DNA from 4 places in the Bacillus sp. N1(2025) genome. Region 1 is predicted to be linked to each of the others. Evidence: riboswitches for the same ligand, from Rfam matches in the RefSeq annotation. Region 1 holds a riboswitch; each other region holds the start of a gene.

Evidence for each region. A riboswitch is a leader RNA that binds a small molecule or an ion and turns the genes downstream of it on or off. The one in region 1 is predicted to bind S-adenosylmethionine.
Region 2: another riboswitch for S-adenosylmethionine. It lies ahead of ACNFN4_RS11550 (bifunctional homocysteine S-methyltransferase/methylenetetrahydrofolate reductase); the one in region 1 lies ahead of mtnW (2,3-diketo-5-methylthiopentyl-1-phosphate enolase).
Region 3: another riboswitch for S-adenosylmethionine. It lies ahead of ACNFN4_RS15410 (phosphoadenylyl-sulfate reductase); the one in region 1 lies ahead of mtnW (2,3-diketo-5-methylthiopentyl-1-phosphate enolase).
Region 4: another riboswitch for S-adenosylmethionine. It lies ahead of ACNFN4_RS11090 (methionine biosynthesis PLP-dependent protein); the one in region 1 lies ahead of mtnW (2,3-diketo-5-methylthiopentyl-1-phosphate enolase).

Annotation. Positions count from the first base shown of each region.
Region 1 is NZ_JBLTJB010000006.1:10,167-18,150, reverse strand. Features, by position in the region: gene motB (flagellar motor protein MotB) at 1-545, shown strand, start outside; gene ACNFN4_RS14400 (MarR family winged helix-turn-helix transcriptional regulator) at 581-1,027, opposite strand; gene ACNFN4_RS14395 (ATP-binding protein) at 1,226-2,743, shown strand; gene ACNFN4_RS14390 (aspartyl-phosphate phosphatase Spo0E family protein) at 2,955-3,215, opposite strand; gene ACNFN4_RS14385 (1,2-dihydroxy-3-keto-5-methylthiopentene dioxygenase) at 3,495-4,031, opposite strand; gene ACNFN4_RS14380 (methylthioribulose 1-phosphate dehydratase) at 4,047-4,676, opposite strand; gene mtnX (2-hydroxy-3-keto-5-methylthiopentenyl-1-phosphate phosphatase) at 4,634-5,338, opposite strand; gene mtnW (2,3-diketo-5-methylthiopentyl-1-phosphate enolase) at 5,335-6,549, opposite strand; SAM riboswitch class I at 6,631-6,730, opposite strand; gene ACNFN4_RS14365 (pyridoxal phosphate-dependent aminotransferase) at 6,767-7,963, opposite strand.
Region 2 is NZ_JBLTJB010000004.1:224,209-232,192, forward strand. Features, by position in the region: gene ACNFN4_RS11530 (methyl-accepting chemotaxis protein) at 1-1,360, opposite strand, end outside; gene ACNFN4_RS11535 (BMP family lipoprotein) at 1,357-2,334, opposite strand; gene ACNFN4_RS11540 (CvfB family protein) at 2,492-3,388, opposite strand; gene ACNFN4_RS11545 (YajQ family cyclic di-GMP-binding protein) at 3,488-3,979, shown strand; SAM riboswitch class I at 4,080-4,201, shown strand; gene ACNFN4_RS11550 (bifunctional homocysteine S-methyltransferase/methylenetetrahydrofolate reductase) at 4,291-6,132, shown strand; gene ACNFN4_RS11555 (GNAT family N-acetyltransferase) at 6,215-6,655, shown strand; gene ACNFN4_RS11560 (pentapeptide repeat-containing protein) at 6,879-7,505, shown strand; gene ACNFN4_RS11565 (DinB family protein) at 7,659-7,984, shown strand, end outside.
Region 3 is NZ_JBLTJB010000006.1:250,368-258,351, forward strand. Features, by position in the region: gene ACNFN4_RS15380 (carbamoyl phosphate synthase small subunit) at 1-67, shown strand, start outside; gene carB (carbamoyl-phosphate synthase (glutamine-hydrolyzing) large subunit) at 52-3,267, shown strand; gene ACNFN4_RS15390 (dihydroorotate dehydrogenase electron transfer subunit) at 3,264-4,034, shown strand; gene ACNFN4_RS15395 (dihydroorotate dehydrogenase) at 4,034-4,969, shown strand; gene pyrF (orotidine-5'-phosphate decarboxylase) at 4,938-5,657, shown strand; gene pyrE (orotate phosphoribosyltransferase) at 5,654-6,286, shown strand; SAM riboswitch class I at 6,388-6,492, shown strand; gene ACNFN4_RS15410 (phosphoadenylyl-sulfate reductase) at 6,620-7,321, shown strand; gene ACNFN4_RS15415 (inorganic phosphate transporter) at 7,334-7,984, shown strand, end outside.
Region 4 is NZ_JBLTJB010000004.1:146,752-154,735, forward strand. Features, by position in the region: gene metC (cystathionine beta-lyase) at 1-996, opposite strand, end outside; gene ACNFN4_RS11090 (methionine biosynthesis PLP-dependent protein) at 989-2,110, opposite strand; SAM riboswitch class I at 2,180-2,305, opposite strand; gene ACNFN4_RS11095 (esterase family protein) at 2,480-3,202, shown strand; gene ACNFN4_RS11100 (YjcG family protein) at 3,228-3,743, shown strand; gene ACNFN4_RS11105 (GNAT family N-acetyltransferase) at 3,748-4,179, shown strand; gene ACNFN4_RS11110 (AbrB/MazE/SpoVT family DNA-binding domain-containing protein) at 4,338-4,571, shown strand; gene ACNFN4_RS11115 (ABC transporter ATP-binding protein) at 4,572-5,309, shown strand; gene ACNFN4_RS11120 (ABC transporter permease) at 5,302-6,024, shown strand; gene bla (subclass B1 metallo-beta-lactamase) at 6,066-6,815, opposite strand; gene ACNFN4_RS11130 (hypothetical protein) at 6,885-7,139, opposite strand; gene ACNFN4_RS11135 (ATP-dependent helicase) at 7,260-7,984, shown strand, end outside.

The DNA of each region.
Region 1 (7,984 bases):
ATCAGTTAAAAAAAGACAAGGAAAAAGATAAAGAACAGAAAAAGAAAGAAAGAGAAGCAGCCGACCGCGAAGAACTTGAAGGCGTGCAAAAGCAAGTCAATCAATTTATAAAAAATAAAAAGCTTGAAACTCAGCTTGAAACAAAGCTGACTAAAGAAGGACTCTTAATTACGATTAAAGACAGTATCTTTTTTGATTCCGGACGGGCGGATATCCGTCAGGAAGATATTCCGCTTGCCAAGGAAATCTCGAATCTCCTTGTGCTGAATCCGCCGAGGAACATTATCATCAGCGGACATACGGACAATGTACCGATTAAAAACTCACAATATCAATCTAACTGGCATTTAAGCGTCATGCGGGCCGTCAACTTCATGGCTATTCTGACAGAAAACCCGAAACTTGACGCAAAAGTTTTCAGCGCCAAAGGTTTCGGAGAGTATAAACCGGCCGTGTCGAACAAAACCGCTGAAGGGCGCAGCAAAAACAGGCGCGTCGAGGTATTGATACAGCCTAGAAACGCCGCGACTGACCAAAATCAGTAATATAAAAAAGGAAGCCTTTCAAATGGCTTCCTTTTTTATTTCTGATGAAAATGTTTAGCGTTTAATCCCACTCTTTTCAGCATTTCCGTACACATTTCTATCTCTTCATCACTCAGCACACTGATCATTTCTTTAATTTCTTCAGCATGATCAGGGAAAATATCGTCCAAAAGACGGATTCCCTTTTCGGAAATCTGTGCGAAAGTCACTCTTCTGTCAGTCGGCGAAGCTTTTCTGATGAGAAGTTCTTTTTTCTCTAATTTGTCAACAACGTATGTAATACTTCCGCTCGCTAATAAAATTTTGTCGCCGATCTGCTGAAGCGGCTGGTTGCCTTTGTGGTACAGCAGCTCAAGCACCGCAAATTCCGTCGGGTTCAGGCCGTGCTTATGAATATGTTTATTCATATGGTCGTTAATAGATCGGTACGCACGTGACAGTACAATAAATAATTTCAATGAGTTTTCTGTTTTATCCGTCATACATTCAATCATCCTTTTACAAAAGAAACCGTTACAGAGAAACATTAATAAACAAAATGAAAAATGTCAACAAAAATGTTTCCAAAATTTCTCTTCTTTTTGTCTGACCTTAATAAAATAATTTGTTTTTCTATCATTTTGGTTATTTTTTCTTATTAAAGAAGTATAAAAATGATATAATACCTCTATTCAAGTGTAATGTTGGAGCGATGCAGAGTGAATACATTTAAAGGTGCCCGGGGAAAGATCAAGCTTTATCTCATATTGGTGATCATCCCGGCACTTATTATCAGCTTTTTCATTTATGAAAAAGAAAAGCAGAAAATAGCCGATAAACACATACAGGAAGCCAGTATGATGCTCAACCTTCACCGCAATAAGCTCAATTATTTAATCGGTGAAACAAAAGCCCGGATGACAACACTTGCGATCGCTGTCGATAAGCCTGTCAATGAAGAAAAGATCATTGACATTCTCGATCAGGCTTTTGAGGATGAACCCAGATTCAGCGGTCTGTATATGCTGAATTCCAAAGGTGATGTCATCGCAAGCACAACTGATCTGAAATCAAAGGTGAATTTGGCCGACAGACCGTATTTTACGAAGGCGAAAAAGACGAAAAAAACGGTCATCACAAATGACTACTCCAGCAGAATTACAGGCCAGCGCATCTTCACGATCTGCGTGCCGGTGTTAGACGCAAAACGGGAAGTCACGGATTATTTAGTAGCCGCCATACAAGTCGATTATTTGAGAAATATGATCAATATGCTGAGCCCTGACGTTTATGTCAAGGCAACCAATCAGAATAAAGTGATATTTGCCAGCGGACGGGCTGATCAATCAGAAGGTGTGAAACCGGTCAGCGGCTATCTGGATGATATTAATTGGAATATCAATGTTTATCCGAAACCGGTTGAGCTGAATGAGCTGACCAAAAGCGTGCTGCTGCCGATGTCCAGTATTGCCGTGCTGCTGAATATTCTGTTCATCCTCGTTCAATATTATCTGCTTAAGCGCAAGACCCAGCTGGAGCGTGCTCAAAATGAAGCGCAGAAATTGGAGCTGATCGGAACGCTTGCCGCCAGCACCGCCCATGAAATCCGCAACCCGCTTACAGGGATCAGCGGCTTCATTCAGCTTTTGCAGAAAAAATACAAATCGGAGGAAGATCAGCTGTATTTCTCAATTATTGAGCAGGAGATTAAACGGATCAATCAGATTGTCAGTGAGTTTTTAGTGCTTGGAAAACCCACTGCTGAACGGTTGGAAGTGAACTCGCTGCAGGATATTCTTGATGAGATTATGCCGATTATTTATTCTGAAGGGAATCTGTATAATGTGGAAGTGAATGTGGAGATTCTCGTCAATCGGCCGCTCAAGGTCAACTGCACGAAAGACCATATTAAACAGGTGATTTTAAATGTCGCGAAAAACGCGCTGGAATCCATGCAGGAAGGCGGCCGGCTGTCCATCTATTTAGAAGCCCGCGATCATAAAGCAGTCATTAAGGTGGCCGACAACGGAATGGGCATTTCTGAAGATATGCTTGAGCACATTTTTCTTCCGTTTGTAACGTCAAAGGAAAAAGGCACCGGCCTCGGCCTTGTCGTATGTAAACGAATCATGCTGATGTACGGCGGTTCGATTGACATTCAAAGCGAAGTCGATAAGGGCACAGAGGTCACCATTGCCCTCCCTGCCGCTTCTCGATGAAAAAAACACCCTGGATCGGGGTGTTTTTTTATTTAAAGAAGAATATGTGTAAGAGGATATACCAGAGGAACGGCATCATAGCCGGCAGATAGTACGAGGCGCTTCGTGAGCCGTGCCAGCGGAAAAATCTGCTGACTGTACGCGGTCATCTTTCGGATGCGGCGCTTGATCAGGAAGCGCATTCAGTCTTCGTTATCTGTTTTATCATCAATCATTTGTTTGCTTCATATGCAGGCATGACGTCACCGCGGGAGAACAAGCCTATTTTCTTCACAAGGCCCTGTATTCCTTGGTGATGTGTACGATCACGGTTTACCAGCTGCTGATACGCGTTCATCAGACAGTCCAGTTCCTGGCTGTGCCTGATCGTGTCATATCCTGTAAACCCTTGCCTGTTAGCCGCATCTATCATCATTTTTCTTTTTTTATCAATAGATACAAGCAATTTTTCTTGTTCAGAATAACTGCCCATTCACTTCACCCCTCACCGCTAAAAGAATAGGAAACAAGTTTGATTGGGTTATTGAGCATTATTACAGATTATACTTTATTTGTAAACATTTTTTTACTAAATAACTTATTTTTTCATTTCATATTGGAATCTTTGCATGAATACGAGAATAATACCCATTCGGGTAATGATATAAACAGAATGCGGCATATTCAGGAATTAAAAAACAGCCACAGCTGACTTTATATTACAATAAAAAACCTCTCATGCCGGTGGGTGCATGAGAGGTTCGGGCGTCTATCAGTTTTGCACACTTTCATTTTCGTAAATCGGCACCCAGCCCTCAGTCGTCACAAAGATTCGGATTGCGACGACCCGGCGGTCTTCCTGAAGCGTAAAGTAGTGGCGGATGTTCTCCGGAACTGAAATCAAATCTCCCGGATTTAAACGGACGTCGAAAAATGTGCCGTCTTTGCCTTGAATGACGAAGATGCCGTGTCCGCTGACGATAAAGCGGACTTCATCATCCGTGTGGTGATGTTCTCTTTGGAAATTTTTTAATAATTCATCAAGATTCGGCGTGGTATCTGATAAAGAAATGACATCCTGAGACTGATATCCGCGCCGGGCTGAAATGTCCTGAATCTCCGTGTCAAACGCCGCGAGAATCCGTTCTTTTTCATCTTCAGTTAGATCGTATTTTTCCGAAAGCTCAGACGGAAGTTTTTCAATGTTCCACTGCTCATAGATCACCTCTTGCTCGTCTAAGAAGCGTGCTACTTCTTCCTGATGTTCAATGATCGTATTCTTTTCGTCATGAATTCTGATGGTCGCCATTTTCTATTCCTCCTTTTATTTTACCAGCTGCGGACGAAGTGCCAGAAGCTTGAGGTGACAGCTGAATAAAAATTCATAGGCTTCCAGCACCCTTTTCGCTTCAAATGCGGTCCGCCCCCATGCCGTAATGCCGTGATTGCGGATTAACACCGCGCCTGATCCGGCGTCCGCATGGTGCGCGAAATTTTCGGCCAATGCCGGGATGTGCGCCGGATTGTCAATGATCGGAACGGTCACGGACGCGTTTTCCTCCCATAATCCGAGCGCCTTAATCATCTCCTGCCCCTGAAAAGTGATTTGTTTTTCATCCCCGTAAAGCTCTGAGATGACATTATTATTGACGGTATGGACATGCAGACAGCAGCCGGCGTCTGTCTTTTGGTATAAGTAAGTATGGAGAAGCGTTTCCGCTGAGGGTTTTAAAGAATGGCCGGTCTCAGCGGGCTTCCCGTTCTCATCGATTAAGAGAAAATCTTCGTCTGTTTCTTTTCGTTTGTCTTTTCCGCTCGCCGTAACGAGAAAAGTCAGCGGCCCGTCGGATACTTTGATGGAAAGATTCCCGCTCGTTGCCGGGAACCAGTCTCTTTCGGCCAGCTCGCGCTTTACCTCGGCAAGTTCGCGCCAGCGTTCTTCTTTTGCAGCCATGCCTGCACCTCCCCGATGTTTTCAATGCCTGTTTTCACCTCATGAAAATCTTGAAAAGGCAGATGCCGGAGGCCGAGTTCTTTGCATTCAGTCAAAAGATAATCTCTCGCAAAACACATATCGGATAACTTTGCAGCCTCGACATCCGTGACCGAATCACCGATCATAACGAGAAATTTCTGCTGATCGGATAGCTTCCGGATGACTGACGGTTTGCAGCAGCCGCATTGATTGGTACAGGCTCCGTCACAGGCGTGCGGCCAGTCTATATGAATATATTCATTGTCAAAGGATGCATGATTGCAGAAAATCCGCTCCTTTTCTACGATCCCTTCCAAAAGCGGATGCACAAAAAAGTCCATTCCTCCGCTTACGATATAAAACGGGAGGTCGTTTGAGCGGACAAACGAGACAAAATCAAAAAAGCCGTCCCGTATTTTCGCATCCTTCAGGATAAAGCCGGTCAGTTCTTCTTTTAAGCTGCTCGGCAGCAGTCCGAACATCCGTCCGACTCCTTCTTGGATTGATATGCTTTTAGACAGAACACCGTCTTTTAATTCAAGCCACTCAGGAGGCGCGAATTCTTTCATCATGCTGACAATGTTGTCGTTCATGGTGACCGTTCCGTCGAAATCACAAATAATCAGCGGTGTGCGGGTCATACGGCTTCCACCCTTCCCCATTTGTCTAATGCGAGCTGAAGATCTTTGCACGACGCGGCTTTTTCTTCAATCGGCTGCGCTTCAAGCACCGCATCAATGACGGCGCGGAACGCTTTTCCGCCACCCTCGGCTCCTTTCGGGTGGCCGTGAATGCCTCCGCCGGCATTGATGATGTGATCGATGCCGAAATCGCGCATCAATAATGGCACCATACCGGGATGAATGCCTGCTGACGGGACGGCAAACGACGGATGAAAGACATCGTCTTTTACACATTCATCATGGATTGCAAGCGCGGACTCCTTCGGAAGAGCAACGGTTCCGTAAGGTGACGGAAATAAGCTGAAATCAGCGCCGCAATAGCGGTTCAGCTTGCCGAGCAAAAGCGCATGCGACAAGCCGTAAACGGGAGATGATGTGAACGCGCCGCTGACTGCCGGATGCGCCATGATCGGAAGCGGGATTTCCCTGTCTTCAGCAAGGCTCTGCATCACATCTAAACCGTAAGCGAACACATTCAATAAAAGCGCGTCCGCCCCGAGTTCTGCCGCGCGCCTCGCTTTATCCCGCAATTCAGCGGTCCTTCCCGTAAGGTTTACGGCATACAGCGTTTTATGCCCCGTCTCCTCCCGGGTTTCCTTCAGGACTTGTTTTCCTTCGATAATGCGGGTTTCAAACGGAGCCAGTTCATTTTCAAAGAAAATTTCGTCATCTTTAATAAGATCCACGCCGCCGAGCGCCTGCTGTCTGAGCTGTTCTTTAATGTCGGCGAGATCCCGTCCGATCACGCCTTTAAATATGCTCATCAGAAGCGGTCTTTCAAATTCGCCCAGCAGTTTGCGGATGCCGTATATACCGAATTTCGGCCCGGGAAGGGAGCGTTTAAACCCTTCAGAAAATTCAAGATCAGTCAATTTTATTTTTCCGTCCAGTGACAGCTTTCCGAATACCGTCGTCAGGACGGCCGGAATATCTCTTGAAAAGTTCGCCTCGGGATAGGCGATGGTGATGACGGATTGTGTTTCGTTTTCTGAGGTTCCTTCTTTCTCCTCAACTTTTACGACCCGCCCTTTATGTTTTCTGAGCTGTTCCTGCTTCACCAGGGGCAGGTCAGTCCAGGAGCCTACCGTCAGCCCCGCCGCAATCTGTTCCGCCCGCTTTTCACTGTCCGTTGTGTCTGTCAGAAGATATGTTGCCAATACTTCGCTCATGCGTGAACGCCTCTCTTTCTTTCGCAAAACATAAAAAAACCTCTTCCGTATGAGCAGAAAGAGGCTTCGTGTTATGTCCGAATCTTATCTCTCAGCTCCTGCTGCAAGAATTAGCACCGTGCTTTATCAGTCGGTTGCCGGGCTTCATCGGGCTCGTCCCTCTGCCTGCTCTTGATAAGAATAATGATTTTATAAAGTATTTTGAATTATCGCATTGTTATCCTGATATGTCAATGCTTTTTCGGGTGAAAAGATTCAGTTTCCCGATCCGTTCCGCAGCTTCTTTAAGTCTTTCTTCACTTGTCAGAAGACCGACTCTTATATAGCCTTCCCCCCATTTTCCGAACCCGTTTCCGGCAGCGACCGCGACATCCGCTTTCTCGAGCAGCAAGTCTGAAAACGACTGTGACGTATAACCGTCAGGCACAGGGAGCCATGCAAAAAAGGAGCCCGCCGGAGCCGTCACATCCCAGCCGATATCGCGGCAGGCTTCAATCCATGCATTGCGTCTCGATTCATATCTGTCATTTTGCGCTGCGACGCATGCCTGATCCGCTAAAAGAGCGGCTGCCGCCGCCTGCTGCGCCGCGGGAAACAAACTGACAAACATATGATCCTGATAAAGGTTGATCGCTTCGATGACAGAAGCGTTTCCGACGGCAAATCCGACCCGCCAGCCCGCCATATTATAGGTTTTAGACAAGGTATAGATTTCGATTCCCGTCTCTTTTGCGCCTTCGGTCTGCAAAAAGCTCAGCGGTTTATGCCCGTCAAAACCGACGGCTCCGTACGCGAAATCATGAACGACACAAATGCCGTTTTGTTCCGCAAAACCGACCGTCTCCTCGAAAAACGCCTCTGTCGCCACAGCGCCGGTCGGATTATTCGGATAATTGAGATACAGCAGCTTCGCCTCGCTCCGCACCTTTTCAGGAATTACGCTGTAATCAGGGAGAAACCCTCTTACCTCCGTCAGCGGCATCATTTCCATTTTCGCTTTCGCAAGGGCGACGCCTGACCAGTAATCAGGATATCCGGGATCAGGCACCAGAATGGTATCTCCAGGGTTTAAAAGACATTGCGGAAGCTCAACAAGTCCCGCCTTGCCTCCGAACAGCACGGCGACTTCCGTTTCCGGATCAAGTGTGACCCCGTACTCCCTTTCATAAAATGCAGCGGCTGCTTTTTTGAAGCTGTAAGCGCCCCGGAATGATGAGTATTTATGATTTTCCGGCCTTTCGACGGCGCGCTTCATTTCTTCAACGATATGCTGAGGCGTCGGCTGATCAGGGTTTCCCTGCCCTAAATTGATGACGTCTCTGCCTTCTTTCAGCTTTTGATTCACTTTTTGCACCAATGATGCGAAAAATTGTTCCGGCAGCTGTTTGAGTACATCTGAGATTTCAAAGTTCATATTTTCACCTTCTAAAAATGT
Region 2 (7,984 bases), on a different contig from region 1:
CCATCAGCTCCTGCTGTCTGTCCGCTAAAGCGACGCCGGTCGTGACAGCTCCGGTAATAGACGTGATGCCGTCTTCAATTTGCTTTACCATATCGAAAATCTGCGCGGTCGCTTTGGCTGATCCGTCTGCGAGCTTCCGTATCTCCTCGGCAACGACGGCAAATCCTTTTCCGGCCTCGCCTGCTCTGGCCGCCTCGATTGCGGCGTTTAATGACAGCAGATTGGTCTGGCCCGCAATGTCAGAAACGGTCTGCGCCATCATACTGATGCCTGCCGCATGCTTTATGAAGAGATCGGCGGCTTCGGAAATCTCTTTTGATGTCTCATTGCTTTTATCAATGGCTTGCTTGGTCTCGGCTAAAGCACCGCGCCCCGCAGCCACCGCCGCAATCGTCTCTTCGCTGCTTCTCGTCGTTTGTTTTGAACGTTCGGCGTTCGCCTTTGAATGTTCATCCATTTGTTCAATGAATTGCACCGCATGCTGCAGATCTTCTGAAATGGTTTGGGAGCCTTGCGCCATTTCTTCCGTCGACACGGACACCTGCTCGGTCATGTCCTTCAGCGTCTGGTTTTCCTTCGTCAAACCTTCCGCAAACGTCTCGACTTCACGGCCGACCTCTCCGATCGCCTGAATTAAGGTGCGGAGCTGTTCAGCCATCATTCCGAATGAGTCATTCAGCTCTTTCAGTTCGTCCTTCCCTTTATAATCAAGCATTTCAACAGCAAGATTCCCTCCCGCAATACGACGGGCATTTTCAGCCATGCGGCGGATCGGCCCTGCTATTCTCTTCGTCAGCCTGATGGAAGATATGACGGTGACGGCAAGTATCACGATGGTCAGCACGGCTGCGCTGTAAACGATAAACTGAATCTGGTCAGCCGTCTGCTTCTGCATGTCTTCATAGTGATCCCGGCTTTTCAGATTCAGCATATAAATATCATTCAGAAGACCGTTGATGCGGGCCGCCGTCCTTGTCGCTTCAGCCGGGCTTTTCGAATCAAGAGCAGCGTCCGCCTCCGCCTGCCACGATTCGTATTTTTTGGCGAGTTTGTCATAAGCGGCTTTGTCCGCATCGTCCGTCATCGTTTTTTCGAGCGCCGCCAGTTTGTCTGAGCTGCTTTTCATATAGCTTCGCACATCTTCTTTCTGGGCGTCTGCGAGCGTATAGGAATAGCCGGTGATGCTTTCTTTTAACGTATTAAGGTCAGCTTTTGCTTCCTGGACGTTTAACAGCGCGTCCACTTCATCTTCATTTGAAGCCTGAATCTTCATCATGTTTACGATGGTAAAGCCGATGACGGCGGCGAAGCAAATCATCGTAACGGCTGCGTTAACGAGCAGCCTTGTCCGTAATGTCACTTCAGATCGCCTCCTTTTTCAATCAGGCTGTTTTTCATATCCGTGATCTTTTTCGCCAGCCCGCCTGCGTTTTTGACAACTCTGATCTTGGCTAATTCCATGCCGTTTTCCTTCAGTCCGTAAACGATCTCACCGCTTTTGATCTCCTTGTTGTCTTTTAAATCTTTCGCCAATTCATAGATGACATGGTCGACATTTTTCACTAAAGAAGAGATAACGGCGTGCTCGGCGGTGTAATATTGATCGCTGTCAACACCGATGGCGTATACTTTTTGCGCCTCCGCTTCTTTCAGTGCGCCGACGCCCGTGAAGCCGGCCGCCGTAAACAGGACATCGGCTTTTTTTCGGATCATGTTTTGGGCGATGCGCTTCCCGAGCTTATCATCATCAAACGTACCGCTGATGTCCGACAGCACGCGGATTTTCGGTTTGACTGATTCCGCGCCTTTCAGATAGCCTTTTTTAAACCGTTTAATGACGTCGGCATCTGAACCGCCGATAAATCCGATCGTGCCGGTTTTGCTCGTCATAGCCGCCAGCGCTCCGGCTAAGAAGCTTCCTTCATCCTCTTTAAACGTGACGGAGGTGACATTATCCAGGTCTGATACGGAATCAATCAGCACAAACCGCTGCTTCGGATATTTTTTGGCGACCTTTTCTAAATCCGCCTGCATGCTGTAACCGAGCCCCACAACAAGATCATTGCCTTCCCGGACAAGCTGGGTCAGTCCTTTTTCGTATGTACCGGTATCTTTTATTTCCCGATAGTCAAATGTGATGCCGAGCTCGTCTCTCGCTTTCATCAAACCTTGAAAGCCTGAATCATTAAATGATTGGTCGCCGAGGCCGTTGTCTGTCAGCATGATGCCGATTGTTTTCGTTTTTTCGGCCGCCGTTTCCTCAGATTTGCCGGCACATCCCGCCGTGCTGAGCGCAATCAGCAGTACAGCCGCAAATATCGCCATTTTTTTCATTGAAACTCTCCTTTTGTTTTTTCTATAGTTATATATCGGTTCGGATGTCAGAATATTTTATTTCAATAAAACAGGATGTTAAACAAATGAGGAATATAGCAGCTTTTGAGAAAATAAAAAACATCGGTTTTGGTTCACCGATGTTTTTGCAGAACATTTATTGTTTTTCGTATGTCCAGCCGTCTTTCTGATACACTTTGCCGTTTTTCATCAGGTGCCCGAGCGCCCGCTTAAAGGCGGCTTTGCTTAAATGAAACCGTTCGCGGATATCGTCAGGATGGCTTTTGTCTCCGTAAGGCATCGCGCCGTTTCTTGATCTCAGGTAGGTCAGAATCTCTTCCGCGTCAACCGAAAGCGCATCCTGCTTTCTCGGCAGCAGGGACATGTTGACGGAGCCGTCTTCCTTTACCTCGATGACACGCCCTGTCACGCGGCTGCCGAGTCTCGGCTCTTCTTTTCTTTCTGAAGGGTGAATAAACGCGCGGATGCCTTCATCGGTAATCAGAAAAGATCCTGATGCAATCAGTCTGTACACCGTGCCTGTCAGGTCTTTATTCATGACGTCTTCCTCTGCATCCGTAAATAATTCACTGATGATATCCTCAGGCGCCGGTTTGGCAAACATGCGCCCGCGGCTTGTCACCTTCAGCATGCAATACAGTCTGTCTCCTTTTTGCGGCCAGACGGATTTGTACGGAGGCAGGTGCTCCGTTGCGACGAGCGCGTCTTTTGACAGACCGACGTCGACGAATACGCCCATATCTTCCACAGCGTCCGTCACTTCCACCCATCCGTAGTCATAAAAGCTGATGAGCGGCTTTTTCATCGTCGCCGCGAGTCTTTCCTGATGATCGACGTAAATAAATACGTCCACTTCATCTCTGTCTTCGATATCCTCTGTGATTTCACTGTTATGTAAAAGAACCGTATCCTCGCCGTCGGTTAAAAAATAACCGAAATCGGTTTGGTGATCTATACTAAGCGTGAGCTGCTGCCCTGGTCTCATGTTATCGTCCTTCCTGATTCGCCCGTATGAGGCTGATGTTTTTCTCATTTTTTCCAATATGCATAAATTCATGCTTTATGCTGTTGGACATTTCTCTTTATTCTACTATAATCAACTCATAAGTGAAATGTTATAGGAGGTTTTCTCATGGCAAAAGAAAGTTCTTTTGATATTGTATCCAAAGTTGAATTTCCCGAAGTGCAGAATGCGATTCAGATGACGCTGAAAGAAATCGGCACGCGCTATGACTTTAAAGGATCGAAAAGCGATGTGAAGTTAGAAAAGGAAGAACTTGTCCTGATTTCTGATGACGAGTTTAAACTGAATCAGCTCAAAGATGTGCTGAGCGGCAAGCTGATCAAACGGGACGTGCCGACGAAAAACATTGAATACGGCAAAATCGAAAATGCAACTGGAGGCACGGTGCGCCAGCGCGCGAAGCTTGTACAGGGCATTGATAAAGACAATGCCAAAAAAATCAACGCGGTGATTAAAAACTCCGGCTTGAAGGTCAAGTCGCAGATTCAGGACGACCAAGTGCGCGTCACCGGAAAAAATAAAGATGATCTGCAGCAGATTATTGCAGCCGTCCGCGGAGCAGACCTGCCGATTGACGTTCAATTTATTAATTTTAGATAAATTATGTGATTCCTATTGATTATTGTCTCTATTTTCGGTAAATTTGGAGAAAGGGATTTTCACAGTTAAGTTTTGGAAACCCATGACAATTACATGAACGTTCTTATCAAGAGAAGCCGAGGGACTGGCCCGACGACGCTTCAGCAACCGGTGTAGTGGTTTACCCAAACCATGACCAAGGTGCTAAATCCAGCAAGCTAAAAACAGCTTGGAAGATAAGAAGAGAGACAAATGATTACAAAGTCTTCTTCTTAAGAAGACTTTTTTTATTTCTCTTTTTTCCTTGCTGAATGTGATGAAGGAGGCAAACAATGGGACTATTACAAGACTTAGAAGAACGGATTTTAATCGGGGACGGCGCGATGGGCACTCTCCTCTATTCCTACGGCATTGACAGATGTTTTGAGGAACTGAACGTATCAAAGCCCGAAGAAATCAAGCGGATACATAAGGCTTACGTGGAAGCCGGGGCAGACATCATCCAGACAAATACGTACGGCGCGAATTTTATTAAGCTCTCAAGATACGGACTTGAGGATGAAACGAAAAAAATCAATCAGGAGGCGGTCAGAATCGCGCGCGCTTCCTCAGACGGCGCTTATGTATTGGGAACGATGGGCGGCATCCGCACCTTTAACAAAAACGCCTACAGCCTGGAGGAGATTAAACGCAGCTTTCGGGAGCAGCTTTATTTATTGCTGCACGAAGAGCCGGACGGTCTGCTTCTGGAAACATACTATGATTTAGAAGAGGCCCGCGAAGTGCTGAAGATCGCGAGAAAAGAAACGGAACTTCCGATTATGCTGAACGTATCCATGCACGAACAGGGCGTGCTGCAGGACGGAACGCCGCTTCGGGAAGCCCTCAGGTCCATTGCCGATCTCGGCGCTGACATAACGGGAATCAATTGCCGGCTCGGCCCGTACCACATGATTGAAGCGCTCACCGAAGTGCCGATTTTCCGTGACGCTTATTTATCGGTCTATCCGAACAGCAGCCTTCCGTCTTTAGAAGAAGGCCGGCTTGTTTATGATACGGACGATGCCTATTTCCGGGAGAGCGCCGTACAGTTCCGCACTCAGGGCGCGCGCATTATCGGCGGCTGCTGCGGTACGACGCCAAACCATATCAGAGCCATGGCTGAAGCGGTCCGCGGACTTTCTCCCGTCACTGATAAAGAAGTGAAAATCAGACGGGAAGAAGAAGTCATCTCCGTCCGGAATGAACGGACCGAGCCGGGTTTAAACGAAATCGCCGCTCAAAAACGGTCAATTATCGTAGAGCTTGATCCGCCGAAAAAATTGAATTTTGACAAATTTCTGCAAGCAGCGGCTGAATTAAAAGAAACCGGCATAGAAGCGCTGACGCTCGCTGACAATTCATTGGCGACACCGCGGATCAGCAATGCCGCCTGCGGTTCATTGCTGAAAGAGCGCCTTGATATCCGTTCTCTCGTTCACATTACATGCAGAGACCGCAACATCATCGGCCTTCAGTCACATTTAATGGGGCTGGATACGCTCGGGCTCACCGACATTTTAGCCATCACGGGCGATCCTTCAAAAATCGGCGACTTTCCGGGGGCTACCTCCGTCTATGATTTAACGTCCTTTGACTTGATCAGGCTGATTAAACAATTCAACGAGGGCATTTCTTTATCAGGGAAACCGCTCGGCAAGAAAACGAACTTTTCCGTAGCCGGAGCATTTAATCCGAATGTCCGCCACCTTGATAAAGCAGTCAAACGGCTGGAGAAAAAAATCGAGTGCGGAGCTGACTACTTCGTGTCCCAGCCTGTCTACTCGGAGCAGCAGCTCATTGACATTCATCATGAAACGAAGCATCTCAAAACACCGGTGTATATCGGAATCATGCCGTTAACGAGCAGCCGCAACGCAGAGTTCATTCATCATGAAATCCCGGGCATTAAGCTGTCAGACAGCATCCGCGAAAAAATGGCGCTCGCCGGCGAAGACAAGCGAAAGCAGAAAGCCGAAGGCCTCGCCATCGCCAAGTCGCTTCTCGACACGGCGTGCGAACTGTTTAACGGAATTTATTTAATCACCCCGTTTCTCCGTTCTGATTTGACGTCAGAGCTTGCAGCTTATATTAAGCAAAAGGATGAAAAGCGGGCTGATGTATATTTGCATTGACGCGAAAGAAGCCGCCTGATATGACAGGCGGCTTTTTCATGGTACGATACAGAAAAAGAATCAAGCAAAGGAGGATTTTTTCATGGTTGAAGTAAAACCCATCACCGCAGAAGACACATACGCGATCAGACACAGCGTGCTGCGCCCCCATCAGACGATTGAGGATTGTAAATATGATCAGGACAGCGTCAAAGGAGCCTTTCATCTCGGAGGTTTTTACGACGGAACATTGATCAGCATCGCTTCTTTCTACCCGCAGAACCAGCAGGCTTTACAGGCAGCGCCCGCCTACCAGCTGCGCGGCATGGCGACGCTTGAGGAATACCGGACGCAAAAAGCGGGAAGCACGTTAATCGCCTATGCGGAACGGAAACTGGCAGATATGGGGGCGGCGCTTGTCTGGTGCAACGCCAGATGTCACGTAAAGGGATATTACGAAAAGCTCGGCTGGAAAAGCACGGGCAGCCCCTTTGACATACCCGGCATCGGCCCGCATGTGATCATGTATAAAGAACTCGCCTGAAACAGACAAAAGCCCTCTTATCAGGGCTTTGTTTTTATCTTTCAGCGGGCGGATGACGTTCAAACGGAATGAAGCTTTTATAAGCGCCGCTATTGACGCGATCCCGCTTTGATATTACCCTTTGTTCAGTAAGCAACACGCCATTCGGCAAGGGTGGCAGGGTCGAAAGCGATATCTGCCAATTGCCGGTTTCAGCTATTATGTTTAGAAAAGGGAGTACGAGATGAATACGATCCAAAAACCGAAAATCCCGAAAGAATTGCCGGTGCTTTCTTTCACTGAAGCGCTTCAGGACGACCTCATAAAAGAAGTCGTCATAGAAAACGCCGTGATAAACGGCAAACTGGACGGCCTGCGCGCCGATAAAGTCATTTTCAGAAACACCGTTTTTACGGATGTCTCTTTCAGACATATGGAATGTACGGATGTCCTGTTTGACAAATGTGATGTCTCAAACGCTGATTTCAGCGGAAGCATCATCCATAGAACGGCGTTTCAGCATTCAAAACTTCTCGGCTTGAATCTGGCGGATTCCGCCATGCGTCATGTACGGTTTGAAGACTGCCTCGCACATTACAGCTCCTTCAGCTATTCCAATATGAAGCATGTCCGGTTTGACACGTGCGGCCTATCAGAAAGTGAGTGGAATGATACCGTTCTTGAATACACAGATCTTGACGTCTGTGATTTGAACGGCGCAAACTTCATCGGCACGTCTCTTTTTAATATGGATATCAGCACGTGCACATTTGATCATCTGCACGTCTCGCTTGATAAGCTGAAAGGATGCCGCATCTCTCCGTCTCATGCCGTGACATTCGCAGAAGCGCTCGGAGCCATTGTGACGTGATCTTTTATTAAACGAAACGGCGGGCGGCATCCTGAATAAATGCTCGGCATTGGTGATGTGGGGTGCTGCTTTTTATTTTGCGGCGCTTTTGTTTCGATAAAAGGAATTCGGCCAGGTCATGTTGAATGTACGGAAGGAAGAGGGGGAATTGGAATGTCAGACATTTTAAAGCTGTATCACTACCACAGATGGGCAAATGAGCAGGTTATTCAGCATCTGAAGACCCTGCCCGCGGCAAGCTTACAGCAGAAACTGGATAGTGTTTTTCCGACTGTGAACGCCGTGCTTGTGCATATATACCGGGCTGATTACATTTGGCTTCACGTGCTTTACGGAGAAACTTACGAACAAATCGTCTCGCAGTTTGATCAATTTGAAAAGCTTGACGGAGATTTTGAGGCGATTGAACATAGAATGACTGAACTGGACAAAGAATACAGCGAATTTTTAAGAGAATTGGAGAACACGGAAGGCCCGAT
Region 3 (7,984 bases), 240 kb from region 1:
TGACAGATTCATTGACTTGATCGAAACAACTGAGAAAGAAGGGGAAGCGGTATGCCAAAACGCGTAGATATTAAAAAGATTTTAGTGATCGGATCAGGCCCGATTATTATCGGACAGGCGGCGGAATTTGATTATGCGGGCACACAGGCGTGTCTCGCTTTAAAGGAAGAAGGCTATGAAGTCATTCTCGTCAACTCGAATCCGGCAACGATTATGACGGATACGGAAATGGCTGATCGGGTATACATAGAACCGCTGACGCCGGAGTTTCTCACGCGTATTATCAGAAAAGAACGGCCGGACGCCATCCTGCCGACTCTGGGAGGACAGACCGGACTGAATCTTGCCGTCGAGCTGTCTGAACTCGGGGTTCTTGAGGAATGCGGGGTGGAAGTGCTCGGCACAAAGCTGTCCGCCATCCAGCAGGCGGAAGACCGCGACTTATTCCGTACGCTGATGAATGAGCTGAATGAACCGGTGCCGGAAAGTGAGATCATCCGCACTCTACAGGAAGCCGAGGAATTTGTCGGCCGGATCGGGTTTCCGGTTATCGTGCGCCCCGCTTACACATTAGGCGGAACGGGCGGCGGCATCTGCTCGAATGAAGCAGAACTGAAAGAGATCGTCGAAAACGGATTAAAACTCAGCCCCGTCCATCAGTGCCTTCTGGAAAAAAGCATTGCCGGTTACAAAGAGATCGAATATGAAGTCATGAGAGACAGCAGAGATCACGCGATCGTCGTCTGCAACATGGAAAATATCGATCCGGTCGGCATCCACACGGGCGACAGCATCGTCGTTGCCCCGAGCCAGACTCTGAGCGACCGGGAATATCAGCTTTTGCGCAATGTTTCATTAAAGCTGATCCGCGCGCTCGGCATTGAAGGCGGCTGTAATGTTCAGCTCGCGCTCGATCCCGACAGCTTCCAATATTACATTATCGAAGTGAATCCGCGGGTGAGCCGCTCATCTGCCCTCGCTTCAAAAGCGACGGGTTACCCGATCGCAAAGCTTGCGGCGAAAATCGCAGTCGGGCTTTCTCTTGATGAAATGATGAATCCCGTAACGGGAAAAACATATGCGGCTTTTGAGCCCGCGCTTGACTATGTCGTTTCTAAAATCCCGCGCTGGCCGTTCGACAAATTTGAGTCGGCAAACCGCAGGCTCGGGACGCAAATGAAAGCCACCGGAGAGGTCATGGCCATCGGACGCACCCTTGAAGAATCGCTGTTAAAGGCGGTCCGCTCACTGGAAGCCGATGTCTATCACCTGGAACTGAAGGATGCGGAAGAGATTTCGGACGGACTTTTGGAAAAACGGATCAGAAAAGCCGGGGATGAACGCCTGTTTTATCTTGCTGAAGCGTTCAGAAGAGGCTATACAGTGGAGCAGCTTCATGAGTTTTCCGCAATTGACGTATTCTTTTTGCACAAGCTCTGTAAGCTGGTCGCTTTTGAAACAGAGCTGAAAGCGGAAAAAGGCAGCCTCGCCGTCCTTCAGACAGCGAAGCAACTCGGTTTCTCCGACAAATATATCAGCCGGGAATGGAATATGCCGGAACAAGAGCTGTATCAAATGCGAAAAGAAGCAGACATCAAGCCTGTATATAAAATGGTGGATACATGCGCGGCGGAATTCGAATCAGAAACCCCGTACTTCTACAGCACATATGAGGAAGAGAACGAATCTGAGGTTACTTCAAGAAAAAGCGTCGTCGTCCTCGGTTCCGGGCCGATCCGTATCGGACAGGGCGTCGAATTTGACTATGCGACCGTTCATTCTGTCTGGGCGATCAAGCAGGCAGGCTATGAAGCGATTATTATCAACAACAATCCTGAGACGGTGTCCACTGATTTCAGCATATCAGACAAACTGTATTTTGAACCGCTGACGGTTGAAGATGTCATGCACATCATTGATTTGGAACAGCCGGAAGGCGTTGTTGTCCAATTCGGCGGCCAGACGGCGATCAATCTTGCGGAAGAATTGAGCGCCCGCGGCGTCAAAATTCTCGGCACATCACTAGAAGATTTAGACCGTGCGGAAGACCGGGATAAGTTCGAGCAGGCGCTTGAGGCGCTGAATGTGCCGCAGCCTCTCGGAAAAACCGCCGTGTCGGTGAACGAAGCTGTCAAAATCGCCGCATCCATCGGCTATCCGGTACTTGTCCGCCCTTCGTATGTGCTCGGCGGCCGGGCGATGGAAATCGTCTATCACGAAGAAGAGCTGCTTCACTATATGAAAAATGCGGTCAAAATCAACCCGCAGCATCCGGTGTTAATCGACCGTTATCTGACGGGGAAAGAAATCGAAGTCGATGCCGTATCTGACGGCGAAACAGTCGTTATTCCGGGAATTATGGAGCATATCGAGCGGGCCGGCGTCCATTCAGGGGATTCAATCGCCGTCTATCCGCCTCAGTCTTTAAGCGAAGACATAAAGAAAAAAATCGAACAATACACTGTAGCCTTGGCAAAAGGCCTTAACATCATCGGGTTGCTGAACATCCAGTTCGTACTTTCGAAAGGTGAGGTGTATGTGCTTGAGGTAAATCCGCGGTCAAGCAGAACCGTGCCGTTCTTAAGCAAAATCACAAAAATCCCAATGGCGAACCTGGCGACAAAGGTCATCCTCGGTCAAAAGCTTGCTGATTTCGGCTATCAAGAGGGGCTGCAGCCTGAACAGCAGGGGGTATTCGTGAAAGCGCCTGTCTTCTCATTCGCGAAGCTGAGAAGAGTGGATATTACGTTAGGCCCTGAAATGAAGTCGACGGGAGAGGTCATGGGCAAAGATTCAACCCTGGAAAAAGCGCTCTATAAAGCGCTGATTGCTTCTGGCATTCAAATCCCGAACTACGGCTCAGTGCTGTTGACTGTTGCCGATAAAGATAAAGAAGAAGGACTGCTGATCGCCAAGCGGTTCCACGCCATCGGCTATAAAATCTTGGCAACGGAAGGAACGGCGGCTTATTTGAAAGACGCTCAGATTCCGGCTCAGGTCGTCGGAAAAATCGGCGAAGAAGGGAAAAATCTGCTCGATGTCATCAGAAACGGCGAAGCGCAATTTGTCATCAATACGCTGACAAAGGGCAAACAGCCGGCCAGAGACGGCTTCAGAATCCGCCGCGAATCCGTTGAGAACGGAGTCGCCTGCCTGACATCTTTAGATACGGCCGAAGCCATTTTGCGGGTACTGGAAAGCATGACATTCCGGGCGGATCATATGCCTGCATCCGAAACCAATCAAAAGGCGGCAGTCACGATATGAAAAAAGCGCATTTGACTGTTCAATCCAACTTAGAGATTGCCGACCGGATTTATAAGATGGTGCTGAAAGGAGAGCTTGTCCGGCACCTTACCGAGCCGGGTCAATTTCTTCATCTGAAGGTGAGTGACGCGGTCACGCCGCTATTAAGAAGACCGCTCAGCATTGCGGACGTCAATTTCGCCGCGAATGAAGTATCCGTTATCTACAGAGCTGACGGTGAGGGAACGCGTCTTTTGTCCGGGAAAAAAGAGGGCGGCAGGATAGACGTTCTCGGCCCTCTCGGCAACGGATTCCCCGTCCGGCGGATTGAACCCGGCAAAACCGCGCTGTTAGTCGGAGGCGGAGTCGGGGTTCCGCCTTTGCAGGAACTGTCAAAGCGCCTGACGGAAAAAGGCGTAAACGTCATTCATGTGCTTGGATTTCAATCAGCAAAGGATGTTTTTTACGAACAGGAATGTCGTGCGTACGGAGACACCTATGTGGCGACGGCTGACGGAACATATGGAGAGAAAGGATTTGTCACCGATGTCATCCGTGAAAAGCAGCTCGAATTCGATGTCCTGCTAAGCTGCGGACCGACACCGATGCTGAAAGCTCTGAAGCAGCAGTACAGCCATAAAGAGGTTTATCTTTCGATGGAAGAGCGGATGGGCTGCGGCATCGGGGCCTGCTTCGCCTGCGTGTGCCGCACGGGTGAAAGCGATACATCCTATGTAAAGGTCTGCCTTGACGGGCCGGTATTTAAAGCTGAGGAGGTGGCGCTGTAATGTTAGAAGTGAATCTGCCGGGTCTCCAATTGAAAAATCCGATCATCCCCGCTTCCGGATGTTTCGGTTTCGGGAAAGAATATGCCGGATTTTACGATTTATCATGCCTCGGAGGCATTATGATTAAAGCCACGACGAACGAAGCCCGCTTCGGAAATCCGACACCGAGAGTGGCGGAGACAAGCGCGGGAATGCTGAATGCCATCGGACTGCAAAATCCCGGCCTTGAGCATGTGCTCAATCATGAGCTGCCTTGGCTCGAACAATTTGACACGCCGATTATCGCAAATGTCGCCGGTTCTCAGGTGGACGACTATAAAGAAGTGGCCGAGCACATCAGCCAAGCTCCGAATGTGCATGCGCTTGAGCTTAACATTTCATGTCCGAATGTCAAAACGGGGGGGATTGCTTTTGGCACTGATCCCGTCATGGCGGCCGAACTGACAAAAGCGGTGAAAGAAGTTTCCGCAGTGCCTGTGTATGTGAAGCTTTCGCCTAATGTCGCAAACATAACCGAAATTGCCAAAGCGATTGAAGCGGCCGGTGCTGACGGTCTGACGATGATTAATACACTCATCGGGATGAGGCTCGATCTCAAGACGGGACGGCCGATCTTAGCAAATAAAACGGGCGGACTGTCAGGCCCGGCGATCAAACCGGTCGCCATCCGGATGGTATACGAAGTCAGCCAGGCCGTTCAAATCCCGATTATCGGGATGGGCGGCGTTCAGACCGCAGAGGATGCATTAGAATTTCTCCTTGCGGGAGCGAGTGCGGTTGCCGTCGGCACGGCGAACTTCGTCAATCCGTTCGTCTGCCCGGAAATCATAGAACAGCTCCCCCGTGTGCTGCGCCAACACGGCTTTCAATCTGTAAGTGAATGCATCGGAAGGAGCTGGAAACATGAAAAACAACCTGCCCATCATCGCGCTTGATTTTGCATCAGGGGAAGAGACTTTAACGTTTTTAGACTTGTTTGAAAAGGAAAGGCTTTTTGTCAAAACGGGGATGGAACTTTTTTATCAGGAAGGCCCCGCCATCATTCACCAATTAAAAGAACGGAACTGTGATATATTTTTAGATTTAAAGCTTCATGATATCCCGACTACGGTCAATAAAGCGATGAGGCGGCTTGCCGGCCTCGGCGTTGATCTCGTCAATGTGCATGCGGCAGGGGGCGCACGCATGATGCGGGCGGCCCTAGAGGGGCTTGAAGAAGGCACGCCGGCAGGCAGAAAACGACCGTCTTTAATCGCGGTGACTCAGCTGACCAGCACTTCAGAGCAGGTGGCGAAGGAAGAGCTTCTGCTGCATAAGCCGCTGTTAGAAACGGTTGTGCATTACGGCAAAATGGCGGAAGAGTGCGGGCTGGACGGAGTGGTATGTTCGGTACATGAAACAAAAGCCATTTATGAAGCGGTCCGGCCTTCATTTCTGACAGTCACACCGGGCATCCGCACGGCCAGTGACGCAGCTGACGATCAAGTCCGGACGGCGACTCCGTCATTTGCGAAAGAAAACGGGTCGTCAGCCATCGTCGTGGGCCGCTCAATTACAAAAGCGGAAAACCCCGTTAAAGCATATGAAGCAATTAAACTGGAATGGGAGGGCGTTCGCCGATGAAACAGGCTATCGCAAAACATCTATTACACATTGAAGCTGTCTTTTTACGCCCGAATGAGCCGTTTACGTGGGCGAGCGGCATTTTATCACCGATCTATTGTGACAACCGTCTGACATTGTCGTATCCAAAAGTGAGAAATGATGTGGCGGACGGGCTCGGCAAACTGCTGAAAGAGCATTTCCCCGAGGCGGAGATGATCGCGGGCACTGCAACGGCGGGCATTCCGCATGCTGCGCTTCTCGCAGATCGTACAGGCGCGCCGATGTGCTACGTCAGAAGCAAACCGAAAGCGCACGGCAAAGGAAATCAAATAGAAGGCGCCATTAAGAAAGGACAAAAAACAGTCGTGATTGAAGACTTGATTTCTACCGGGGGCAGCGTGCTTGAAGCTGCGGCGGCCCTTCAAAGAGAGGGCGCGGAAGTCCTCGGCGTCATTTCCATTTTTACATACGGACTGCCGAAAGCAAAAGAAGCCTTTAAAAAAGCGGGTCTTCCTTATTACTCGTTAACGGATTATGACACGCTGATTGAAGTCGCGCTTGCAAACGGAACGATACATTCAGATGACATTGAAAAACTGAAATCATGGAAATTGAATCCCGAGTCAAAAGATTGGTTTAAAAAATAATGACAATAAAAACAGGCCTCAGGGCCTGTTTTATTATTCCTATCAAAAAACTCGGGTTGACTTCTGTTAGAATTGTGCTAAAATTTAGTACAAATCTAAAAAGCTTATCAAGAGCGGCTGAGGGACTGGACCGATGACGCCCGGCAACCTGCGTGAATTGCAAGGTGCCGCATCCAGAAAAATGCACAGCATTTTGAAGATAAGGGCTATACCGGGTCACTGTCTTTCATTCCGCTGGATTGAAAGTTTTTTATATGAAAAAAAGATTGAGGGATAAGACAACCGGCAGAAAACAACAGCTGTTTGATTGTCTCCGGGAGGAGGAAAGAAAAAATGCTAACGTATGACACATGGGAAGAGCCGGCGATTACATTTCCGGAAGACGATTCCTATAAAGGCGCGCTGTCCGTTTTAAAATGGGCATACGGCCACTACGGAGACCAGCTTGTTTACGCGTGCAGCTTCGGGATTGAGGGCATCGTCCTGATCGATTTAATTTCTAAAGTAAAGAAAGACGCGGAAATCGTGTTTCTTGATACGGGTCTTCACTTTAAAGAAACATATGAAACGATCGAAAAAGTGAAAGAGCGTTACCCGGGGCTGAACATTATCCTGAAAAAGCCAAGCCTTACTCTTGAGGAACAGGCCGAGGCTCACGGAGATAAACTGTGGGAAAGAGAACCGAACCAGTGCTGCTACATCAGAAAAATTCTGCCGTTAAGAGAAGCGCTCGCGGGGCATCCGGCATGGCTGTCCGGTCTTCGCCGGGATCAAGGGCCGAGCCGGGCGAATACGAATTTCCTGAATAAAGACGACAAGTTTCAATCGATTAAAGTATGCCCGCTGATCCATTGGACATGGAAAGACATCTGGAGATATACTTCCAAGCATGAGCTGGATTACAATATCCTCCACGATCAGGGGTATCCGAGCATCGGCTGTGAACCGTGCACTTCACCTGCATTTACCGCGGAAGATTTGCGGAGCGGCAGATGGAACGGCATGGCGAAAACAGAATGCGGACTGCATGAATAAAGGAGCTGCACGATGGAATTAGCCGCTATTTTATTCTGCCTGTTTTTTGCCATGAATATCGGAGCCAGCGGAGCCGCGGCTTCAATGGGAGTCGCTTACGGGTCCGGCGCCGTTAAAAAGAAAACGTATGCGCTGATCATCTGCGCGGCCGGAGTCCTGTCAGGGGCGGTTATCGGCGGCGGTGAAGTTGTTAAGACGATCAGCGGCGGAATCATTCCCGAACAAACCATTACGCTCACCATTGTCTGCATTATTATCGGATCGGCGGCGCTATCGTTATTCACGGCGAATGTGCTCGGCATTCCGCTGTCGACGAGTGAGGTCACTGTCGGGGCGATTGTCGGTGTCGGCGTCGCGTACAAAGTATTGTTTTTACAGCATCTTTTGGTCATCGTGAGTTTTTGGGTGCTTGTACCGTTTGTCGCGTTCTGTTTCACGTTTCTCGTCTCGAAGGTATTCAGTTCTCTGAATATTCGAGTCATTTCGAATCGGAAACAGAAGATTTTAGGGATTGTGCTGCTGATTGCGGGGTTTTGGGAAGCTTTTTCAGCCGGAATGAATAATGTCGCAAATGCAGTGGGCCCTCTGGTTGCTGCGGGCGTGCTCAGCGTGTCCAAAGGAACGCTGTACGGAGGCATCTTTGTCGCTCTCGGCGCTCTGCTT
Region 4 (7,984 bases), on a different contig from region 1:
CTCGACGGCGCCGAGGCTGACGGCAAATACCGGAAGCGATACGTTTTCGACCAGCTTTTTGACGGCTTCTTTGCTTTCCAATTCAAAAGACAGGACGGCGCCCGCTCCGCTCGCTTGACGTTTATGGGTATCGGCTCCCGGGTGTCCGGCAAGGCCGGGATAGTAAACGTTTTTGACGGCGGGATGCCTGTTAAAATAGGCAGCCAGCCGCTCAGCCGTCCGGCTCGCTTTTTCCAGTCTGACCTGCAATGTTTTTAAGCCTCTCAATACGAGCCAGCAGTCCTGAACGCCGAGCACCGCTCCAAATGAGTTTTGCAGCTTATACAGCTGATTGCCGAGCTCTTCATCTTTTACGGCGGCAAGGCCTGACAGCACATCACTGTGTCCGCTCAGGAATTTTGTTGCGCTGTGAAGCACAATACCAACGCCGAGATCAAGCGGACGCTGCAGTGCAGGTGTCATGAATGTATTATCCAGAAAGGTCAGACAGCCGTTTTCTTTTGCAAGCTGGACAACCGCTTTAATATCAGTAATTCCAAGTGTCGGATTTGACGGTGTTTCCATATAAATGACCTTTGTGTTCGGCTGGATATTCCGCGCCACTTCGTTGATATCCGTCATATCGACAAAGGTATGTTCGATCCCGAAACGGGACAGAACCTCAGTCACCATGCGGAATGTTCCGCCGTACACATCCTCCGTGACGAGAACATGGTCGCCTTGGGATAAGAGCAGAAATGCCGTCGAAATCGCCGCCATACCGGAGCTGAAAGCAAAACCTCTCGTTCCGCCTTCAAGACCTGCGATCGTTTCTTCAAGCGCTGCTCTTGTCGGTGTGCCTGAGCGGCTGTAGTCATATGTCCCGAATTCTTCAAATGAAGACTGATGGAATGTGGAAGCATGCTGGATCGGCACGCTGACGGCTCCGGTGGCTCCGTCTGTTTTAAATGGATTGTGCACAAGCTGGGTTTCCAGCGTCCAATTGTGATTACTCATATGATACGGCCCCCTCTTTTACTTGCTGTAATGCCTGCTTGACATCCCGCTTCAAATCTTCTGCATGTTCAATGCCCACTGAAAAACGCAGCAGACGGTTGCAGACGCCGTTTGCGATACGGATAGCTTCCGGAATGTCCATGTGCGTCTGCGTCGCGGGATATGTAATAAAGCTTTCCACCCCGCCGAGACTTTCTGCGAAACAGATCGTTTTCAGCGCCTTTAAAAACGGATTGACCCATTCCTCTATTTGCAGCCGGAAAGACAGCATCCCGCCTTTTCCGGGATATAACACGTCGGCGATTTCTTCTTCCTGTTCTAAAAATTCTGCAAGTTCACGGGCGTTTTCTTCATGACGGCGCATTCTGAGTGCGAGTGTTTTCATCCCTCTCATTAAAAGCCACGAATCAAACGGCGAAAGAACGGCACCGATCGCATTTTGGTGATTAAACATGATCTCGCCGAGCTCTTCATCCTTAACGACAGCCAGACCGGCAAGGAGATCATTGTGCCCGGCTAAATATTTTGTGGCGCTGTGAATGACGATGTCCGCTCCCAGTTCAAGCGGGCGCTGGAGCACCGGGGTATAAAACGTATTATCCACAATTAAAAGCAGGCCGGCTTCTTTCGTAATCCGGGCAATTTTTTCAATGTCCGCCTCCTGCATTAACGGGTTTGTCGGCGTTTCAACAAATACCGCTTTCGTGTTTTCCGTTATTTTGGAGCGTAAACAGTCTTCATCGCTGAAATCATCGTAAATAAAGCTTAAGCCGTATTTTCTCCATTCGTTTTCAAACAAACGGTACGTGCCTCCGTATAAATCGGAGGATACAATCAATTCATCCCCGCTTTTAAACAAAGCCATAATGGTTTGAATGGCTGCCATTCCCGAGCTGAAGGCAAATCCTCTCGCACCGTTTTCCAACACGGCGATGGCGTCTTCGACGAGCTGGCGTGTCGGATTTTTCGTGCGCACGTAATCAAAACCTGTAGATTCTCCTATTCCTCTATGGCGGTAAGCGGTGGACAGATAAATCGGCGGACTGACCGTTCCCGTTGCTTCTTCGCTTCTATTTCCGATTTGGGCTAATTTTGTATCAACATGCTGCGTCATCAGTAAGCACCATCCTTTTTCAAAAATAAAAAAGCCCCCTCTTCATAAGAAGAAGGAGCTTTTCTCTTCCTCTTATCTTCCAAGCATGTGAATCGCTTGCTGGATTTAGCACCTTGGCACTTTGCCTTCCCGCGGCAAAGCAAACCGGTTGCTGAGGTTTCAAAGGGCCAGTCCCTCCACCTCTCGTGATAAGAATATTGTTTTGTATTTTCTGATTGTTCTATATTAACGCACAATAAAATGGATTTCAACAACTTTTTATTTATCTGAACTCTCGCAAGAAGCGCATCTGAAGAAAGAAATTTCTAATAATTCATGGTACAATAGGAAAAAACCATCAAGATAAGAAGCGGGCTGGAGGAATGCGAAGTGGCATCAAAAAACGGAATCATTCATGAGAAAAAACTTTTCTCCCATGAGCTTGAAGAGGAAATGACCGTTTTGGTCTACCTGCCCGCCACCTTCTCCCCCCTGTATAAATATCATACGGTCATCGCTCAGGACGGCCATGATTATTTCAGATTAGGGAGAATCGGGCGGCAGGCGGAAGAGCTTATGTCAAAAGGGGAAATTGACCGCTGCATCATTATCGGCGTCCCTTATAAAAATGTGCGGGAGCGAAGAAACACATACCATCCAGAAGGCTCTAAGTTCGCCTCATATAAGCGGTTTATCGCCAATGAGCTCGTTCCTTTTATCGACAAAGAATACCCGACTTATCAAGTCGGATACGGCCGCACCATGATCGGGGATTCCCTCGGCGGAACCGTTTCGCTCATGACGGCGATTGACTATCCGAACATGTTTGGAAACGTCATCATGCAGTCTCCGTATGTTGACGGGCACGTGCTGGATGCCGTCCGGCAGTCGGAGGATCTCAAACAGATTTCCGTTTATCATCAAATCGGAGAAAAAGAAACCGGCGTTCACACGACGGACGGCCAGGTTCTTGATTTCACCGCGCCGAACGAAGAGCTCAAACAGCTGCTGGAAAGCAAACAGTCCGAATACACGTATGAAACCTTCGACGGGGATCATAAATGGACCTACTGGCAGCCGCTCATCACGCCGGCGCTGAAAAAAATGCTGTAACCATTCATTTAAGGAGGGAACTTTCATGAAATACGGTATTGTTTTATTTCCATCAAAAAAATTACAGGATCTCGCAAATTCGTACCGGAAACGCTACGACCCGAGCTATGCGCTCATTCCGCCGCATCTGACGGTAAGAGATCCGTTTGAAGCGACAGAACAGGAAATCGAGCAGGTCGTATCACAGCTGAGACAGACGGCGAAAGAGTCGCATCCGCTCGTTCTGAAAATCACAAAATACAGCTCGTTTTCTCCTGTGAATAATGTGATATATATGAAAGCAGAGTCGACGGAGGAATTAAAATCCCTGAGTGAGAAATGCTACTCAGGAGCATTATCCGGCGAGCCGGAATACAGCTTCGTTCCGCATGTCACGGTCGGCCAGAAGCTGTCGTCAGATGAACATTCCGACGTACTCGGACAGCTGAAAATGCAGGACATTTCCCACGAAGAAGTCATCGACCGTTTTCACCTGCTCTATCAGCTGGATAACGGCTCATGGACTGTGTACGAAACATTTTTATTAGGCGGAGGAGAATAACTGCTTGGAATCCATCATCGCAAAAACTGAAAAACAGCTGAACGACGCTTTTTTCGTCAGAAAAGAGGTCTTTGTTAAAGAACAGCACGTTCCGGAAGAAGAAGAGATTGATCAATTCGAGGACACGTCAGAACATATAGTCATATATGACGGCGGCCAGCCGGTCGGAGCCGGCAGATGGCGCATGAAAGACGGGCATGGAAAATTAGAACGCATCTGCGTGATGAAAAGCCATCGTTCTTTAGGCGTCGGAGCCGTCATTATGCAGGCGCTTGAAAAAGCGGCGGCAGCCAAGGACGCCGACAGCTTTCTCTTACATGCGCAGACGCAGGCGGTTCCGTTTTACGAAAAACAAGGATACCGCGTCACATCCGGCGAAGAATTTCTCGATGCGGGCATCCCCCATCTGGAAATGATAAAGGAACACAAACGATAAAATCAAAAGCACCCCTGTTTATAGCAGGAGTGCTTTTTTTATGAAAATAATACTATTTCATGAATTTTATTGCATTTTATGGAAGGTTAATGTATGTTTAGTATACGAAGTATTACAATTCATACAAAAAATACAATTCATATTTCGGAGGGATAAACATGACGGCACCAAAAGGAAAACACATATTCGGGACTGTTAAAGTGGGTACAAAAGGACAGATTGTCATTCCTAAAGAAGCAAGAGATGTTTTCGATATAAATCCGGGGGACTCACTGCTTATGCTCGGGGATGACCAGCAAGGTATCGCACTTGTAAAACAAGAACTCTTTTTCGAATTTGCAAAAGATATTTTAAACGCTAAGCAAATCGATGAAGATAGCGAGGATGAGTAAATGCACGCGATTGAGCTGAAGCAATTAACGAAACATTATAAAGAAACCGCCGCCGTTGACCGTCTTGAGTTCTCAGTTGAGAAAGGGGAATTTTTCGCTTTACTCGGTGAGAACGGAGCCGGAAAAACGACATTAATCAGTATGCTTTGCGGACTTCTTTCTCCGGATGAGGGTGATGCATCAGTGCTTGGACACAGTATTTTGACTGATTTGGATAAAATAAAACCGAAATTGAATATGTCCCCGCAGGAAACAGCCATCGCTCCTCATCTAACCGTACGGGAAAACTTAGAGTTTATAGCCGGAGTCTACGGAATTCCGAAAAAAGAAGCAAAAAAAAGAACGGATGAGATGCTCGAATTGTTTCAATTAAAAGAGAAAGAAAGAGCAAAAACAAAAACATTATCAGGAGGAATGCAGCGCCGCCTCAGCATCGCAATGGGAATGATCACCAAGCCGGATATTTATTTCTTAGATGAACCGACATTAGGGCTGGACGTCCGTTCACGCCGCGAGTTGTGGAAAAATCTTGAGGCATTAAAGGGAGACATGACGATTATATTAACGACACACTATTTAGAAGAGGCTGAAGCCCTGGCAGATCGTATTTGCATTTTAGAAAATGGGACTTTAAAAGCACTGGGCACGGCGGAGGCTCTGAAAAAGCAAACTCATTCAGCCACATTTGAAGATGCCTTTTTAGCGATTTGTGACGGGGAGGCGGGTCTTTATGCTTGATTTCGCCATTCGCAACCGCAAAGAAATTTTTCGTGACCCCCTGTCTATTATCCTTGGAATCGCACTGCCTGTTATTCTATTGTTTCTGTTTACGGCGATTGAAAAAAATGCGCCGCTTGATACCTTTAAAATTCAGCACTTAGCACCTGGACTCATTGTTTTCGGTTTCGCTTTCCTTACAATGTTCTCTGCATTGCTGATCGCAAAAGACAAACAGACCGCCCTTTTGACCCGTTTGTTTGCTTCCCCTTTAAAAACAGCCGATTATGTCATCGGTTATGCAATGCCGATGCTGCCGTTAGCCATTTTACAAATCGTCATTTGTTTTATCGCAGCAGCGGCTGCCGGTTTATCCGCCGAGTGGATGAATCTTCTCGCAGGTATCGCTGTCTTGCTGCCGATTGCGATGATGTCCGTTTTCTTCGGTTTATGTTTAGGGGCTGTGTTTACGGACAAACAAATTTCAGGTATCGGAACGATTTATATTACACTCGTGCAATTTCTGGGCGGGGCTTGGATGGAGGTGAGCCTGCTCGGTGACACATTCAAACATATCGCTTATGCCTTACCGTTTATTCACTCGATCGAGCTGGCCCAGGAAGTCATATCCGGAGATTATTCTTCCTTTCATCAGCATATTTGGCCGATAGCGGGATATACCGTTTTGGCGCTTGCACTTGCTTTCCTCAGTTTTATGAAAATCAGGAAGAAATAAAAAAAGCCGGCACTCCGTAATGGGAGCGCCGGTCTTCTTTATTACGTTTCTTTCAGAAGGCTTATCGTATGCGGCAGCAGACGGTCATCCCCCGGACTGCCATGGCCCGGGACGACAATGCTGATGTCCTGATATCTTTTCATGACTTTGCGGACGGCGCGCGGCCACTGATCCGGATAAAAGCCCGGAGTAGGCACGATTTCCTTTGTTTCTAAAGCCTTGATTAAGCATCCGCCGAATAAGAGCTTATCCTCAGGCAGCCAGACGGTCATATTGTCTTCCGTATGCCCTTTTCCCGGATAAAACGTTTCAATTTTCATATCGCCAAACTGCAGCTTTGTCACGTTTTTCAAATCTCCGAGCGGCCGGTCATATCCCTGCTGTCGGGCGAAGTCGGCGGTCAGCTTCGCGCTGTGCACCTTTACACCGTATTTGTACAGGGTGTTCAGCCCGCCGATACGATCGTCATGGGCGTGTGTCACAATGGCATCGGTCATCCTTTTGCCGGGAAACCGCTTTTTTATTTGTGTCATTAATTGCTCTGTGAGACTGTCATTCCACGGAGTATCAATCAGTACGATTCCTTTGGAAGTCTCAAGAAGCAATCCGTTCGCAGGGACGGGACTTCCGTCTGCCGTACCGGTGCTTGTATGCATCCAGACATGCGGCGCCAGCTGTGTGAGAGTGACATCTTTTGCTGCGGAGCCCTCCGCCGCGTCTGCCGGTTTCATTCCGGCAGTAAAGAGGCCGAATAGAAATAACCCCGCAATTAATAATGAAAGCTTTCTCAAATTGAATCATTCCTTTCCGCATCTTTCATATATACGACTCAAAAAAAAGCCGGATATATCCGGGCTTTTTCACACGTATTGATTTATCAACCGGCCTTTTCCCATGATTTGCGGCAGACGGGAAAGAGAGCGCTTACGTTTTTCCTCAAGTACTTTCTTTTCTGCGGCTGCGGTGTTTTCCTGGCGGCGTTCCACCTCTCTGTACACCCTGTCATTGGCGAGGGCGGCTGCTTTCGTAATGCCGGCGTAATCAGGCTTATAACCCGCTGCCCGGTTTGCGTATTGAGAATACTGCTGGTTTTGAATCCGTCCTGCATAAATCATATGTACCCCTCCCCTTCGCTTTTCATTTCCCTTAATCTTACTTTTTGAAACGCGGTTCTTTTGTTATGATATTCTTTGTCTATCAAATGGATGAACACCTTTTAATGGGAGGACCCCTTTTTGAAATGCGCCCGAATGAATAACCGAACGATACATTTACATAAATATTCTAGAGAACATTACCAATTCCTTTTTGAAGAAGCTCAGAAAGGAAATATTTTTTGCGCACATTGTGACCAGCCCGTCTTGATGCGGCTTTCGATTTTAGAGCAGCCGGCATTTTATCACCGGCAAAAGGGAGACTTCACCGCCTGTGAAAAAGCATGCGCGGCCGAGGAACCGCAAGCGGAGAAAGAAAAAGAAGAGTATAAGGAAGCCGGCATGTTCCGCCTGCCGAAAGGAAAAGCGATTTCAGAGAATCCGAAACCGATCGTCTCAGAATGGAAAAGCCCGAAAAAAGTGCCTGCGGCCGAACCGTTTTCACCAACATCCGAGGCGGCTGACACATCTTTGTTCCCCGGCATCGGCCTGAACCGTGAACAGATGAAGGCAGTTACTGAAACGGACGGACCTTTGTTAGTGCTTGCCGGAGCGGGAAGCGGAAAAACAAGGGTGCTGACAGCACGCGCCGCCCATATGATTGAACACCTCGGCATTTCACCTGAGCATATGCTGCTTGTGACCTTTACGACAAAAGCCGTCGCCGAAATGAAAGAGCGGATGGCGAATGAGTACGGTCTGGCAGCCGGAAAAGTCTCCCGTCTCGTGACCGGAACATTCCACAGTTTTTTCTATAAAATACTCTATCATTATGATTCTTCAAAATGGAACGGCAGCCAGCTTTT